One region of the Cupriavidus sp. 09_S30 genome, then DNA from elsewhere that is predicted to be linked to it. Evidence: riboswitches for the same ligand, from Rfam matches in the RefSeq annotation. Region 1 holds a riboswitch; the other holds the start of a gene.
What was found. Region 1 has a riboswitch for manganese ahead of AC1Z3O_RS26585 (TMEM165/GDT1 family protein). Riboswitches for the same ligand answer to the same signal wherever they lie in the genome.
Positions count from the first base shown of each region.

Region 2: linked by a shared signal. The riboswitch ahead of AC1Z3O_RS13020 (TMEM165/GDT1 family protein) and the one ahead of AC1Z3O_RS26585 (TMEM165/GDT1 family protein) in region 1 are both predicted to bind manganese.

Region 1 covers NZ_JBXOWI010000002.1:1,450,000-1,457,012, forward strand. The annotation lists gene AC1Z3O_RS26575 (ISNCY family transposase) at 1-1,014, shown strand, start outside; gene AC1Z3O_RS26580 (GFA family protein) at 1,081-1,548, opposite strand; gene AC1Z3O_RS26585 (TMEM165/GDT1 family protein) at 2,104-2,691, opposite strand; yybP-ykoY riboswitch at 2,706-2,901, opposite strand; gene AC1Z3O_RS26590 (metal/formaldehyde-sensitive transcriptional repressor) at 2,983-3,255, shown strand; gene dmeF (CDF family Co(II)/Ni(II) efflux transporter DmeF) at 3,263-4,570, shown strand; gene AC1Z3O_RS26600 (YkvA family protein) at 4,876-5,259, shown strand; gene AC1Z3O_RS26605 (cytochrome b) at 5,680-6,231, shown strand; gene AC1Z3O_RS26610 (ABC-type transport auxiliary lipoprotein family protein) at 6,228-6,827, opposite strand; gene AC1Z3O_RS26615 (MlaD family protein) at 6,824-7,013, opposite strand, start outside.
Region 2 covers NZ_JBXOWI010000001.1:2,747,057-2,754,069, reverse strand. The annotation lists gene AC1Z3O_RS13030 (urate hydroxylase PuuD) at 1-1,151, shown strand, start outside; gene AC1Z3O_RS13025 (hypothetical protein) at 1,338-1,751, opposite strand; gene AC1Z3O_RS13020 (TMEM165/GDT1 family protein) at 1,898-2,482, opposite strand; yybP-ykoY riboswitch at 2,536-2,747, opposite strand; gene AC1Z3O_RS13015 (fatty acid desaturase) at 2,820-3,983, opposite strand; gene guaD (guanine deaminase) at 4,177-5,523, opposite strand; gene AC1Z3O_RS13005 (adenosine deaminase) at 5,594-6,637, opposite strand; gene xdhC (xanthine dehydrogenase accessory protein XdhC) at 6,667-7,013, opposite strand, start outside.

The DNA.
Region 1 (7,013 bases):
CAGCCGCGGAATCGCCGTGCCTGCTATGGCGAACTGATCCAGATCGATGGCTGCGATCACCGCTGGTTCGAAGACCGGGCGCCAGCCTGTACGCTGCTGGTCTACGTCGACGATGCAACCAGCCGGATTATGGAGCTGCGCTTTACCCATTCAGAGGCCACGTTCATGTACTTCGCTGCGACCCGGGCCTATCTGGAGCGCCATGGGAAGCCGGTGGCCCTTTATAGCGATAAGGCCAGCGTGTTTCGCAACAACAAACCGAATGCAACCGGTGGCGACGGCCATACCCAATTTGCGCGGGCCTTGTTCGAGTTGAACATCGAGGGCATCTGTGCCAACAGCAGCCAAGCCAAGCCAAGCCAAGCCAAGGGGCGCGTCGAGCGAACCCACCTGACGCTCCAGGACCGCCTGGTCAAGGAACTACGACTACGCGACATCAGCACCATGGAGGCGGCTAATGCCTTCATGCCGGAATTCATCAGCGACTACAACGCTCGTTTCGGGAAAGAGCCGAGAAACAGCTTCAACGCGCATCGACCGTTGCGGGCCGATGAATGCATGGATTTGATCTTTACCTGGCGCGAGCCGCGCTGCGTGTCGAAGAGCCTGACGATCCAATACGACAAGATTCTCTACTTGCTGGCAGACACTCCCGAGCACCGCAAGCTTGCGGGTCGCTATATCGACGTCTACCACTACCCGGACGGGAAGATCGAGCCTCGGGCGAATGGCACTGCCCTGCCCTACACCATCTATGACAAGCTGTCGGAAGTCGATCAGGGTGTGATCGTGGATAACAAGCGGCTGGGACACGTGCTGCAGATGGCCCAATACGTGCAGGAGAAGCGCGACAACCGGCGGTCACAGTCCTTGCCGTCTACCGATGGAGTTCCACGCAAGCGCGGCCGTCCGCCCGGCAAGAAGGCACAGCGCTCGCTGGACCAAAACGACATGCTGGAAGCACTGCAGCGGCTTCAGAGTCAATCGTGGCCACTGAATGGCACCCAGAACTAGTCTTGGTCGACTACCCGCGCGGCATCCCTCGACGCTCGGCTATGAGTACGGTATCTCGCTGATCCTCTAGTTGCATAGCCACCCCCTCCCGCGCTCGCGCCAAAGTGCGACCAGGCTTTCCCAGTTCGCGCCCTCATCAAAGGTTGCGACATCTGTGGGGAGCAGAATCCATTTCTGGGCGCTACGCATCCAGATGTGGGCAACTGGTTCGATCCACGAGGTGTCGTCAAGAATGCCAGGTTGGACGATCCGAATCCGAGGGTTGCGTGCGGGCGTTCCCCACAGTCTAGTGCCACAGGATCCGCACATCACGCCCGTCTTTATCCTTCCGTCAGGAAGCTGCGCCGAATAGCTCAGAGGCTCGCCGCTCGTCACGAGGACATCTTCTGTCCTCATCACTAGGGATAAAGCGAATCCGCTACCCGTCCTACGCTGGCAGTCCAGGCAGTGACAGGCATACAGCGTGATCGGGGTACCGTGAAGGCGAAACTGAACCCCTCCGCAAAGACACTGACCACCCAATGTCCCTTCCATCTCCCCTCCCTTGGAATTCAATCCAATTTAGTGTGGGTACGCTTCCGCGTTAGATTTCGGCATTTGACGGAGTCCAAGCGGACATTTTAGCTTTGCTGGAAACCGGACATTTCAACTTAGCCTGGACACCCGAAGCGCCGCTTTCTTGCCCCAACTTGCGGCGAAGGCTGTCGTATGAGCAAGACATCAAAAAATGGACAACTCACATCCTCGTACAATCAACAACTTAGCGAAACGCCCCTGTCCATCAAAATTTGCAAAAAATGGACGTATCACTCTGCTCATGTCCATTTTCCAGTTCTTCATCGATTTTCGTTCAAGGTAGCCCATCTTGAGGAAAAAGTAGTCGTCGCGGAAGTCAGCGGAAGCCATAGTCCATGCGCACCTTGTTCGGGGTCGAACTGAGCAGCCGAACACGTCAGGCCGGGTTCGGCCACATCCGGACATCCACCTTGGCTAGTGATGAGCAATTCGAAAGACCGGTTGAATCCACACTTTGGAAGCGGTCACCCACCGCCGTTTTGCGTTCCTGGTCAGAGCAAGTGACCTGACGGGTTAGAACATCGGATGAGCGTCCGGATACAGCGCCGTTCTGAGTGCAAAGCCTCCCAGGACGACAAAAATAATGGCCGCCACCACATGTACCGCCTTGGTCGGCAGCCGGCCGGCAAACTTGTGACCGAGGTAAATGACCGGGACGTTGGCGAGCATCATGCCCAGTGTCGTTCCTGCGACGACGCCAAGAAACTCGTGAAAGCGGGCGGCCAGGGCGACTGTCACGACCTGCGTCTTGTCGCCCATTTCGGCGAGAAAGAACGTCACCACCGTCGTGCCGAACACACCCATGTGCCCCTTCGTGACGGCATCCGCATCGTCAAGCTTGTCAGGAATGAGAATCCAGATGGCCATCAGCGCGAACGAGGCGACAACGGCCCAGTTCATGACATGGGGGTTGATGACGCTTGCGAGCCACGCTCCCAGCGCGCCCGAGAACCCGTGATTTACCAATGTCGCCACGAAGACGCCGAGCACGATCGGAATGGGCTTGCGATAACGGGCCGCGAGAACGAGTGAGAGCAACTGCGTCTTGTCGCCAATTTCGGCGAGGGCGACCACGCTGGTCGATACGAGGAAGGATTCCATGGGGGTTGATTGTTACCGGGCCGCGCAGTCAACACGCGATGACACGCACCCCTGCGACCCGGCCAGGTAGGGATGCACGTCATCGGTCTTGCCAGGCTTGCGCTGCACACGCCATGTCGCCATCAAGCCGACAAGTATGTTGACGTGCGCCTCCTGGCATCGCGCCCGGAGCGGCTACTCCCCGAAGAGTGCCGCGATTATAAAAGTAGGCCGCCTGATCGCACAAGCCTATTTTAGTATACCCCCCCACCCTATTGATGTTACACTCCGTCCGCAAACTGGAGAACAGGCATGAGCCATACGATTCGCGAAAAACAGAAGCTGCTTAACCGCATTCGCCGAATTAAGGGGCAGGTTGAAGCGATTGAAAGAGCACTGGAGGACGAGCGCGGCTGCATGGAGGTGCTGCAACAGGTTACGAGTTGTCGCGGCGCCATGAACGGCCTGCTCGCCGTGGTGCTTGAGGACCACATTCGCACCCATCTGGTCGACGCTGAGCCGGCTGATGAGCATGGCAGCGGGACAGAGCAGTTAATCGAAGTAGTCCACAGCTACTTCAAGTGAGAGAAGCATGAGCAAGTTCGAGGACGCCGCCTTCGGGGCGGGCCATGACCATATCTTCCTGGGCGCTGCCCACGAGGACAACGAGCGCAGGACCTGGATGGTGATTGCGCTGTGCAGCGCTATGATGGTGGCCGAGATTGTCGGCGGCAGTCTTTTTGGCTCGCTGGCGCTCGTCGCGGATGGCCTGCACATGTCGACCCACGCCGGTGCGATGCTGATCGCCGCTTTGGCGTACACCTACGCCCGCAAGCACGCGACAGATCCCCGCTTCGTATTTGGCACCGGCAAGCTGGGAGACCTCGCGGGCTTTACCAGCGCCATCGTGCTCGCCATGATTGCGCTGCTGATCGGGTACGAGGCCGTCTCGCGCTTTCTCTCGCCCGTGCCCATCCACTTCGGCCAGGCGATCCCTATCGCGGTGCTAGGTCTGCTGGTCAATCTCGCTAGCGTCTGGTTGCTGAGCGGCAACCACCACGGCCACGGCCACGGCCACGGTCATGGACATGGGCATGGGCATGGGCATAGTCACGGGCACGGAGATGAAGGCGAACACGCTCATGAGGAAGAGGCGCATCGCATCGTCGGTAGCGCGGGCGTTTTCGCCGTGTCGATCTTCGAGGATGGCGTGCCGCCCGTCTTCCGCATTACGCCTGAAACGGCTTCTTCGAAGCTGACAGCAGATGCAGTTTCAATCACGACGGTTCGCCACGACGGTACCCACCAGACCTTCGCGTTTGCCGACCGTGGGGGCTATCTGGAGTCGAAAGACGTCATTCCAGAGCCGCATGCATTCAGAGCAACGGTCTGCCTGCCCGATGGCGAGCATCAAGTTGAGTTCGAAGAGCACGCGCACGATCACGGCGACGTACACGCTGCAGCGAACCACGACCACAACATCCGCTCGGCCTACATTCACGTCATCGCAGACGCAGCGGTTTCCGTGCTCGCAATCATCGGCCTCCTGCTGGCCCGCGCGTTCGGCTGGGTCTGGATGGACCCGCTCGCCGGCGTGATCGGGGCACTTGTGATTGCGAACTGGTCGTGGGGATTGATGCGCGATACGGGGGGCATTCTGCTCGACATGAATCTGGACAAACGCATGGTCGAGAACGTTCGGCATCTCATCGAGGACAACGGTGACGCCGTGCTTGACCTTCATGTGTGGCGCGTCGGTCCCGGGCACATGAGTGCAGTGGTGTCGGTCGTCACCAGTGAAGCACAACGCAGCCCGAGCTTCTATCACGCGGCGCTCAAACGCTTTAAAGGGCTGTCACATGTGACAGTCGAAGTGAATCCGACGCGTGCCGCCGCCTGAGCGATGGCAGTCAAATCGCCGTGCATCGGTGTGGAACAGACGGAGGTATAGCCGCCGGCCGGCGAGCGGTCGCTTACCGGCCAGCTTCTGCCATTCTGCACGCGTCGGCACGTAGCCGCATTCACGTGCACAACAGTCATTTGTTGCGCTGAGGTGCCGAGGCGGTTTGCGGCACGGCACATGTCACGCTGAGGTATTCGGGGGCCATGGTCCCCTTCTGCTGATTCCAATGTCGTTTGAATGGCTCATGTCGCGCCGCGGCGGGAGCCCAGATCAGACAATGCGTAGCAGAATCGATCACCTTTATGACGCTATCCGAAAAGCTGCGTGGCTGGGCGCGACAGATCAAGCGCGACGGTGTGACCCTCTGGTTTGCCTACCGAAATCCTGGCACCCCAATGCTGTCGAAGCTGCTGTGCATGATCGTGGTTGCCTATGCACTGAGCCCGATTGATCTTGTGCCAGATTTCATACCCATTCTCGGGTATGTCGATGACGTGCTTCTCTTGCCCGGACTGATCTGGCTGGCCGTTCGCTTGATTCCTGACGAGGTGCTGGTGACATGTCGTATCCAAGCCGAGGCATGGCTGGAAGCGCAAGGGAAGAAACCGAGGAGCTATTGGGGAGTTGGGCTGATTCTATGCATCTGGTTTCTGGTCGCATTTGGAGCCTGGCAAACGCTCCGTTGACTGTTTCGACTACCGCTTTGAACTGTGCCGATGTCTGCGTTGAACGGCGTCACGTCGGGGGAACAAGAGTTGCGGAAGGATCTTTCGAGATACATCATCATCCGCCGACATCTCATGAAGGCGTGACTCGAACTCTGGGGCTGGTTGATGGAACAAAGCCCACCCATCAGCCGTTTATTACAAGGGCGACAGCGCACAGGCCCTTCATGCCGAGCGCCCTGGCCGGCAGGCAGCAAGACGGGGACACATCATGAACCGCCGAAGGCTTTGCAAGGTCACGCTGGCAATCGTGGCGGGGGCGGCGGGCGGTCCGACGCTGGCCGCCGGTCGTGGTGGTGGTGGTGGTGGTGGTGGCAGCATGCAGGTGTTTCAAAGCAACTGCGGGTCACCATCGCATCGATATAGCCAAGCAGACGGTTCATGATCCCGATCGAGAATACCGAAGATCGTTACGGCGCCCTCGCCATCGTGCTTCACTGGTCGATGGCTCTACTTCTTATCGGCCTTGCGGCATTGGGGCTTTACATGGTTGCACTGCCAGATGCTGGCTTTAGCACGAAAAAGATCACGTTGATTCTCTATCACAAGGAATTCGGGCTGCTGGCCTTGATTCTGTTCGCCTTGCGCCTGAGCTGGCGCGTTACTCAGGTGCTGCCGAAACTGTCTGAACATCTGCCGGAATGGCAAATGATTACCGCTCGCTTTGTCCATCTTTGCTTCTACGGTCTGATGTTCGCCTTGCCGATGACGGGTTGGCTCATGTCGTCGGCCGCCGGTATCCCCGTGTCTTTTTTCGGATTTTTCACGCTGCCCGATCTTGTGCATCGCAGCGACTATCTGTTTGCCCGACTCATCGACATCCACAAATGGCTGGGATACACGCTTATTCTTTTGATCGTAGTCCACATGGGGGCGGCATTGCGACATCATCTAGTCTTCAAGGACGACACGCTGCGCAAAATGCTCCCTTAATGGGCGTTCTCAATCACGAAGCTGGAGAGCTCTCGCAACAATCGTCCCACGGCTACATTGGCCGCCACGACACCCGCGTAGGGGTTTTTTTCGCTCAGTGGCTCCTGCACCGAGAAATCCTTTTCCGCGATTAGTTGATTGGCCGCCTCCCGCCTGAGATAGAAGCGCATCGTAAGCCGCACCACCGCAGGATCCGAGGTGAAATCTTGCTGGAACTCAATAATCTCGGTGCGAAGCGAGAAGGTGTGTCGACCAAAATCGGGTGGAGAAAGGACTGCGCCAAAATAGTGTGTACGCCGGAACGTCTCGACGATCAACGGCTGCATCATCTGCGCAGGTGTTTCCACCCATTCGTTCTGACTGAAGTAGGCGATCTGGTACTTCTGGGTGGTATAGACCATACGAGGCGTGGCGTAGGCCGGCGCGCTCTCCGGAAGCAGAACCAACAGCGTCGCGGCGCGTGTTCGTTCGATGGGAAGATCGCTTGGGATCGTACTCAGCGCGTATTTCTTTGTATCGACCTTGACCGGCGTGAGCAACGTGCAAGCCGAAAGCAAAACGATGCCAATCGCGCCAACAGTCGCACCGGCCGTCATCGCCTTTCCCCCGGCCCGGCCGGCGGTGGCGCCGCGCCGCGAATCAGGACTGAAGGGTCTCGGTTGATCCTGTCCGTGACCGCGGCAAGCGAGTTCGACAAGGTATCGAGTTCGGTCAGCACCCGATAAGACTCAGGCAGGACTTGCGCCTGAAGCGCATTCACCGTCTCGTGTGACGACTCCATA
Region 2 (7,013 bases), on a different contig from region 1:
ATGTGATCACCGCCATCGCCTGGATCGGTTCTTCTTTCTACTTCGTCTGGCTGGACAACAGCCTGACCAAGCCGACCGCCCCCGACCTGAAGGAGAAGGGCGTCGATGGCGAGCTGTGGGCCGTGCACGGCGGCGGCTTCTACAACCCACAGAAGTACCTGCTCGCGCCCAAGCAACTGCCGGAGAACCTGCACTGGTTCTACTGGGAATCGTATTCCACCTGGATGTCCGGCTTCGCGCTGCTGGTGGTGCTCTACCTGTTCAATGCCAGCACCTTCCTGATCGACAAGAATGTGTTCGACATGTCGCCGGGCGCCGCGGTGGGCTTCGCGGTCTCCTACCTGCTGATCGGCTGGATCGTCTATGACTGCATCTGCCGCATCTTCAGCAAGAGCGACGCCACGGTAGGCGTGCTGGTGGCGCTGTACGTGGTGGCGGCGGCCTTCGTGGCCTGCCACGTGTTCTCGGGCCGCGCGGCGTTCCTGCTGACCGGCGCCATGATTGCGACCATCATGAGCGCCAACGTGCTGGTGTGGATCATCCCGGGACAGCGCAAGGTGGTGGCGGCGCTGAAGGCGGGCCAGCCGGCGGATCCGATCCACGGCAAGCGCGGCAAGCAGCGCAGCGTGCATAACACCTATTTCACGCTGCCGGTGCTGTTCGCCATGCTGTCCAACCACTACAGCATGACCTACAGCTACAAGTACAACTGGCTGGCGCTGGTGATGATCATGGCGGCCGGTGTCTTTATCCGCCAGTTCTTCATCCTGAAGCACAAGGGCAAGATCAATATCGCCTGGCCGGCGGTGGGCGTCGCCCTGCTGGCCGGCGTGGCGGTGATGATCGCCCCGCAGCCGCGGCCTGCGGTGGCCGCCAACGAGGCGGCCAACCAGGTCAGCTTTGCCAAGGTGCAGGAGATCATCAACGCCCGCTGCGTGCAGTGCCACGCTGCCCAGCCGAAGATGATGCCGACCGCGGCCAAGGGCATCATGTTCGACTCGGCGGACGAGATCAAGGCGCACGCCCAGCTGATCTATCAGCAGGCGGTGCAGCAGAAGACGATGCCGCTGGGCAATGTCACGCAGATCACGGATGACGAGCGCGCGCTGCTGGGGCAGTGGTTCGAGGGCGGCGCCAAGACGGCCAACTGAGCGACCAACTGAGCGGGCGGCCAGCAGGCCGGTCGCCTGCCAGATGCCGATGATGGAATTGACAGTTCGGTGATCGATGGCCCGCCGGCCGCCCGTGAGGGCAGCCGGCAGCATGGGCCGGAGAGGGTTTGAACGGGGCGTTTCGCCCCGTTTTTTTGGTCCGCGCTAGCGGGGCGGTCCGCCCGCTCAGCCGTGCCAGTGGCCCTGGACCCAGCCCCAGCCGCCGCCGGCCTCGTAGCGCCAGACCCAGTGGCCCGGCACCCAATAGGCGCGCGGTGCGGGCTGGATCGTGACCTGCTCGACGATCACGGGCGGCATGGGCGGCACGGCCTGCTGCACCCACTTGCCGTGCACCCAGAGCCAGTCGTTGCCGGCCCACTTCCAGTGGCCGGGGACCCAGTTCCAGCCGTAGCCGGGCGAAGCGCCGCGGTCCTCGTGCACGATCGGGGGCATGACGCGCACTGCCTGGTGCGGGGGCGGCGCCGGCTCGTGGACAACCACCGTACGTTCAGTCACGCAGCCGCTCAATATTGCGGCCGCCGCCAGCGCGATCGCCGCGGCCTGTGCGGCCCGGCGCAGGCCGCTTGTCTTGTTCGGCATCAGTCCTTCTCCTCATCAAGGGTCGTTATGCCCGGGCAGCGTGGCGAATGACGCTGCTGCGCCGGTGCTGCTCCACATAACGGGTGAAGGTGCCGAAGTAGCGACAACAAGTTGTAAGTACGCGTTTCCGTGCCTGCGGAAGCAAGTCAGGCCGCCGAGGCGCCGACGTTGAGCAGTGCCAGCACGCCCAGCACCACGAAGATGCCGGCGGCGATCTTGTGCACCAGGCCGATCGGCATCTTGTCGGCGAAGCGGCCGCCCAGCAGCACTGCCGGCACGTTGGCCAGCATCATGCCGAAGGTGGTGCCCGCAACCACGGCCACGATCGTGTCGCTGAACCGCGCGCCCAGCGCCACGGTGGCGATCTGGGTCTTGTCGCCCATCTCGGCGAAGAAGAAGGCGATGATGGTAGTGCCCAGGATGCCCAGCGCGCCGCGCACCGGCTTGGCTTGCTCGACGTCGTCCAGCTTGTCGGGGATCAGCATCCAGGCCGCCATGGCAATGAAGCCCAGGCCAAGGATCCAGCGCAGCAGGCTAGGGCCCACCATGTGGGTGATCCAGCCGCCCAGGGCGCCGGCAAAGCCGTGGTTGACCAGTGTGGCGATCAGGATGCCGAGGATGATGGGAATGGGGCGGCGATAGCGCGCTGCCAGCACGAGAGACAGCAACTGTGTCTTGTCGCCCATTTCGGCGAGGGCGACGATACCCGTGGACACGAGGAAGGCTTCCATTTTTCTTCAAGTAACCGGGCCGGACGCATCTGCGAGATGCCAATGACGCACGCCTTCCCCGGCCCTGTCCGGAAAAGCGACGTCATCGGTCTCGCCAGGCCATGGACGCGGGCCGTGCCGGAAGGCGGGCCAGGGTCCGGAAGCTGCGCACGCCATAACCGCAAGCGGTCAAGTCTGTTGACGTACGCCTCCGCGTTCCGGCTCCCGCGTTGCGCGGGACGGTGACGGCGGAGCGGCTACTCCCCAATGGAAGCCCGGATTATAGCGGCGGCAGCGCGGGCAAGTCCACTGCCGCCTGTTGTTCGCGCGCGGCACAGGGCCGCGCGCGGCCGGGTGCTCAGGCGGGCACCGGCGCGTTTTCGCTGGTCTGGCGGCCGCGGAAGTCGGTCCAGCACAGGGCCTTGAAATCGTACAGCTTGCAGCGGCGCGCGGTGTCGAAGTACCAGCGCCAGGAGAAGTTCTCGACGATGATGCGGCCGGGCAGCGCGTGTTCCAGCACGCTCTGGGCGCGCTTCAGGTGGTACAGCGGCACGCTCATGTCGACGTGGTGGGCGGTGTGCTCCATGATGTGGTGCAGCGCCGCGCCGATGCCGTAGCGGAAGCGCAGGTGAACGGTGGTCGAGACGAAGGGCTGGGCGCGCGCCCACATTGCCTTGGTCTCGTACCAGGCCACGCTGGCATGGGTGTGGTGCACGTAGAGCACGAAGCCGACGGTGACGTTCCAGACCAGGAAGGGCACGACGAACCCCATCATCAGCAGCATCCAGCCTGACTGGCCGGTTGCCGAGGCCAGCCACAGCAGAGCACCGATCCACGCCGCGCCGAATGCCGCCACCAGCACACAGTCCCACTTGAAGATGGCGCGGCGCGAGGGCATCTGGCGCTTGCTGGGGAAGAACATCTTCAGCCACCAGATCTCGATCAGGTAGTACAGGCCCGGGCCGAAGCCGGTGCGGTAGATGCGTTCCAACACGCGGCGCCAGCGCGGCAGCGCGCGGAACTCTTCCAGCGAGTAGGGCGCCCAGACGAAGTCGAAACCCTTCAGGTTGGTGTAGCCGTGGTGCACCACGTTGTGGCCCACTTCCCACAGGCTGTAGGGCGTCAGCGACGGCAGGAAGGTCAGCCGGCCCAGCCACTTGTTCAGCCCGCGCCGGGGCGTCAGGCTCTGGTGGCAGGCGTCATGGCCGATGATGAAGAGGCGGGCGATCAGCACGCCGGCGACGATGCCGAGTCCGAGCTTGGCGGCCCAGTGCTGGATCAGCACGATGCCGGCCAGCGTGGCGAAGAACAGCGCGCTATCGAGCAAGGTCAGCGCCACGGGCAGCGGCGTGGTGCGCGGTCCCAGCGGGATCAGCCAGCTCCGGATGATCTTGCGCGCGGGCAGTGGCGCCTCCGGGGCGATGGGCTCGGGCAGGGCCGGCTTCCGGCTCGCGCCTGGTGCCGGCGCGGCGGCGGTGTCTGGGTAGGGCTCCATGGCCCTGGCTTGCAGCTTGGCAGTCATGCGGAATTCTTCCAAGGTCAGGGACGCGCCGCGATCAGGCTGCGCCGCGGGCATTTGCCCACGGCGCCGGCAGGCGCGCCGGGAAGCGACAGCTTAGAAGCCCCGCCGAATGGGGGTGTTGACCAGGGTCAAGCGAGGTGGCCGGCGCACGGCAGCCGCCGCTTTGCGGCGGGGCCGACTGCGCCGGAAATGCCTAATGAGACATCCCTGCCGGCTCGCCCATCACATAGACGCTGTCGATCACCCGATCGTCGCCCAGCATGGCGAAGGCGAAGAGCTGCTCTTCCAGCGTCTCGGAGCGGGCGCTGCGGCGCGCGATCAGCGGCGTGGCCTGCGGGTCGAGCACGATGAAGTCGGCCTCGCAGCCTGCGGCGAAGCTGCCCACGCGGTCGGACCAGCCCAGCGCGTCGGCAGCCGCGCGCGTAGCGAGGTAGAACATGCGCAGCGCGGTCAGGTGGTAGCCGCCCATGCGCGCCACCTTGTGTGCGGCGTTCATCGTGCGCAGCATCGAGAAGGAGGTGCCGCCGCCCACGTCGGTGGCCAGGGTGACGTTGAGCCGGTTGGCGTCGGACTGGTGGAAGTCGTAGAAGCCGCTGCCCAGGAACAGGTTGGAGGTGGGGCAGTGCGCCACCGCCGCGCCGCTGTCGGCCAGGCGCCGGCGGTCGTCCTGGTCCAGGTAGATGGCGTGGCCGTACAGCGCGCCCGGGCGCAGCAGGCCGTAGCGGTCGTAGACGTCCAGGTAGCTGCGCGCATCGGGGAACAGCTCGGCCGCCCACTTGACCTCGTCGCGGTTCTCCGCCACGTGGGTCTGGATGAAGGCGTCAGGGTAGGCGCGTGCCAGTTCGGCGCAGGCGGCCAGCTGCGCCTCGCTGGAGGTGGGCGCGAAGCGCGGTGTGATCGCATACGACAGCCGGCCCTTGCCGTGCCAGCGCGACAGCAGCTCGGCCGATTCGCGCGCGCCGGATTCGGCCGTGTCGCGCAGGAACTCGGGGCAGTTGCGGTCCATCAGCACCTTGCCGGTGACCATGCGCAGGTTGCGGCTCGCGCTTTCGGCGAACAAGGCGTCGGCCGAGGCGGCGTGCACCGTGCTCCAGACCACGGCGCTGGTGGTGCCGTTGCGCAGCAGCTCGTCGGCGAAGAAGCCCGCCACGCCGCGCGCGTAGTCGGGATCGGCGAAGCGGCGCTCCTCGGGGAAGGTGTAGGTTTCGAGCCAGTGCAGCAGGCCCGGCGACGGCGAGGCGATGATGTCCGTCTGCGGGTAGTGCACGTGGGTGTCGATGAAGCCCGGCACGATCAGCTTGCCGCGGTGGTCGGTCACCTGCGCGTCGGCGGGGATCTCGGCCGCCAGGCGGGCGTAGTCGCCCGCGGCCACGATGCGGCCGGCGCGGATGATCAGCAGACCGTCCTCCCAGTACTGATAGGCGTCCTCGTGGAACTGCGGGTCGCGCTGGAAATGCAGCACGCGGCCGCGCACGGCCTGCGTGCTGTTGATGCCGCTGGTGCCGCTGGCGTCGGACGGGTTGGCGGGAGTGGTCGTCATGACTTGGTCTTTAGGGGCCGGCGGCGCGGGCCGCAGCCCGGGCACGCCGGTGTCTTGGAATGAGCCTCGCTCAGGCCGCGGGCGGCGTGGCGGGCGGCGATCGCCAGAAGTGGTCCACTTCGGCGAGGAAGTCGGCCTTCTGCGCTGCCGGCAGGAAGGCCGCCTCGAAACTGTTGCGCGCCAGCTTGTGGGCATCGGCCGCGTCCAGCGGCAGGGCGTCGAAGACGGCTTCCCAGTTGGCGTTCATGTAGCCGCCGAAATAGGCGGGGTCGTCGGAATGCAGCGTCACCGCCACGCCGGCATCGAGCAGCTTCTTGAGCGAGTGATCGCGCAGGTCGGGATAGACCTTGAGCTTCTGGTTGGACAGCGGGCACACGGTCAGCGCCACGCGCTCGCGCGCGAGGCGCTCGACCAGCGCGGGGTCGTCGATGGCGCGCACGCCGTGGTCGATGCGTTCGACCTTGAGCAGGTCGAGCGCGTCGCGCACGTAGCCGGCCGGGCCTTCCTCGCCGGCGTGCGCCACCAGGTGCAGTCCCAGCTCGCGCGCGCGGGCGAACACGCGGGCGAATTTCTCAGGCGGGTTGCCCTGTTCGGAAGAGTCCAGGCCCACGCCGATGAAGCGGTCGCGGAAGGGCAGCGCCGCTTCCAGCGTGGCGAAGGCGTCTTCCTCGCTCAGGTGGCGCAGGAAGCAGAGGATCAGGCTGCTGGAGAAGTCGAACTCGGTGCGTGCCTGCGCCAGGGCGTCGGCGATGCCGTCGATCACGGTGGAGATGGGCACGCCGCGCGCGGTATGCGTCTGCGGGTCGAAGAAGATTTCGGCATGGCGCACATTGTCCGCCACCGAGCGGCGGATGTAGTCCATGGTCATGTCGAAGAAGTCTTCCTCGGTCAGCAGCACGCTGGCGCCGGCATAGTAGATGTCGAGGAAGGACTGCAGATCGGTGAAGGCGTAGGCCTGGCGCAGCGCCTCGACGCTGGCGTAGGGCAGCTTGACCTGGTTGCGCTGGGCGAGCTGGAAGATGCGCTCGGGTTCGAGCGTGCCTTCGATATGGACGTGCAGTTCCGCCTTGGGGCTGCGGCGGATGCGTTCGGCGAGCGCGGCGTCGATGGTCATGGGGGCCTCTGATGATTGCCCGGCGAAAGTCACCGGGTGACGGGTTGCGCCATCCCTTCTGGCTGCCTGGTGCGCGCGGTCAGGGCGGCAAGCCGCTGATCGCGCACCTGGAGCAGTTGGGCGACGATGGCAACCGCAATCATAGCTGGAGCCTTATCGGTGATGCCGGCGACGCCGATCGGGCAGGTCATCTCGGCAAGCCGCGCGCTGTCCACGCCACGCTCGGCCAGGCGGTGTTCGAAGCGGGCGCGCTTGGTCTTCGAGCCGATCAGGCCAAAGTAGGCGAAGTCGCGCCGCTTGAGGATCTGCTCGCACAGCGTGAGGTCGAGCGCATGGCTGTGCGTCATCACCAGGAAGTACGTGCCGCGCGGCGCGG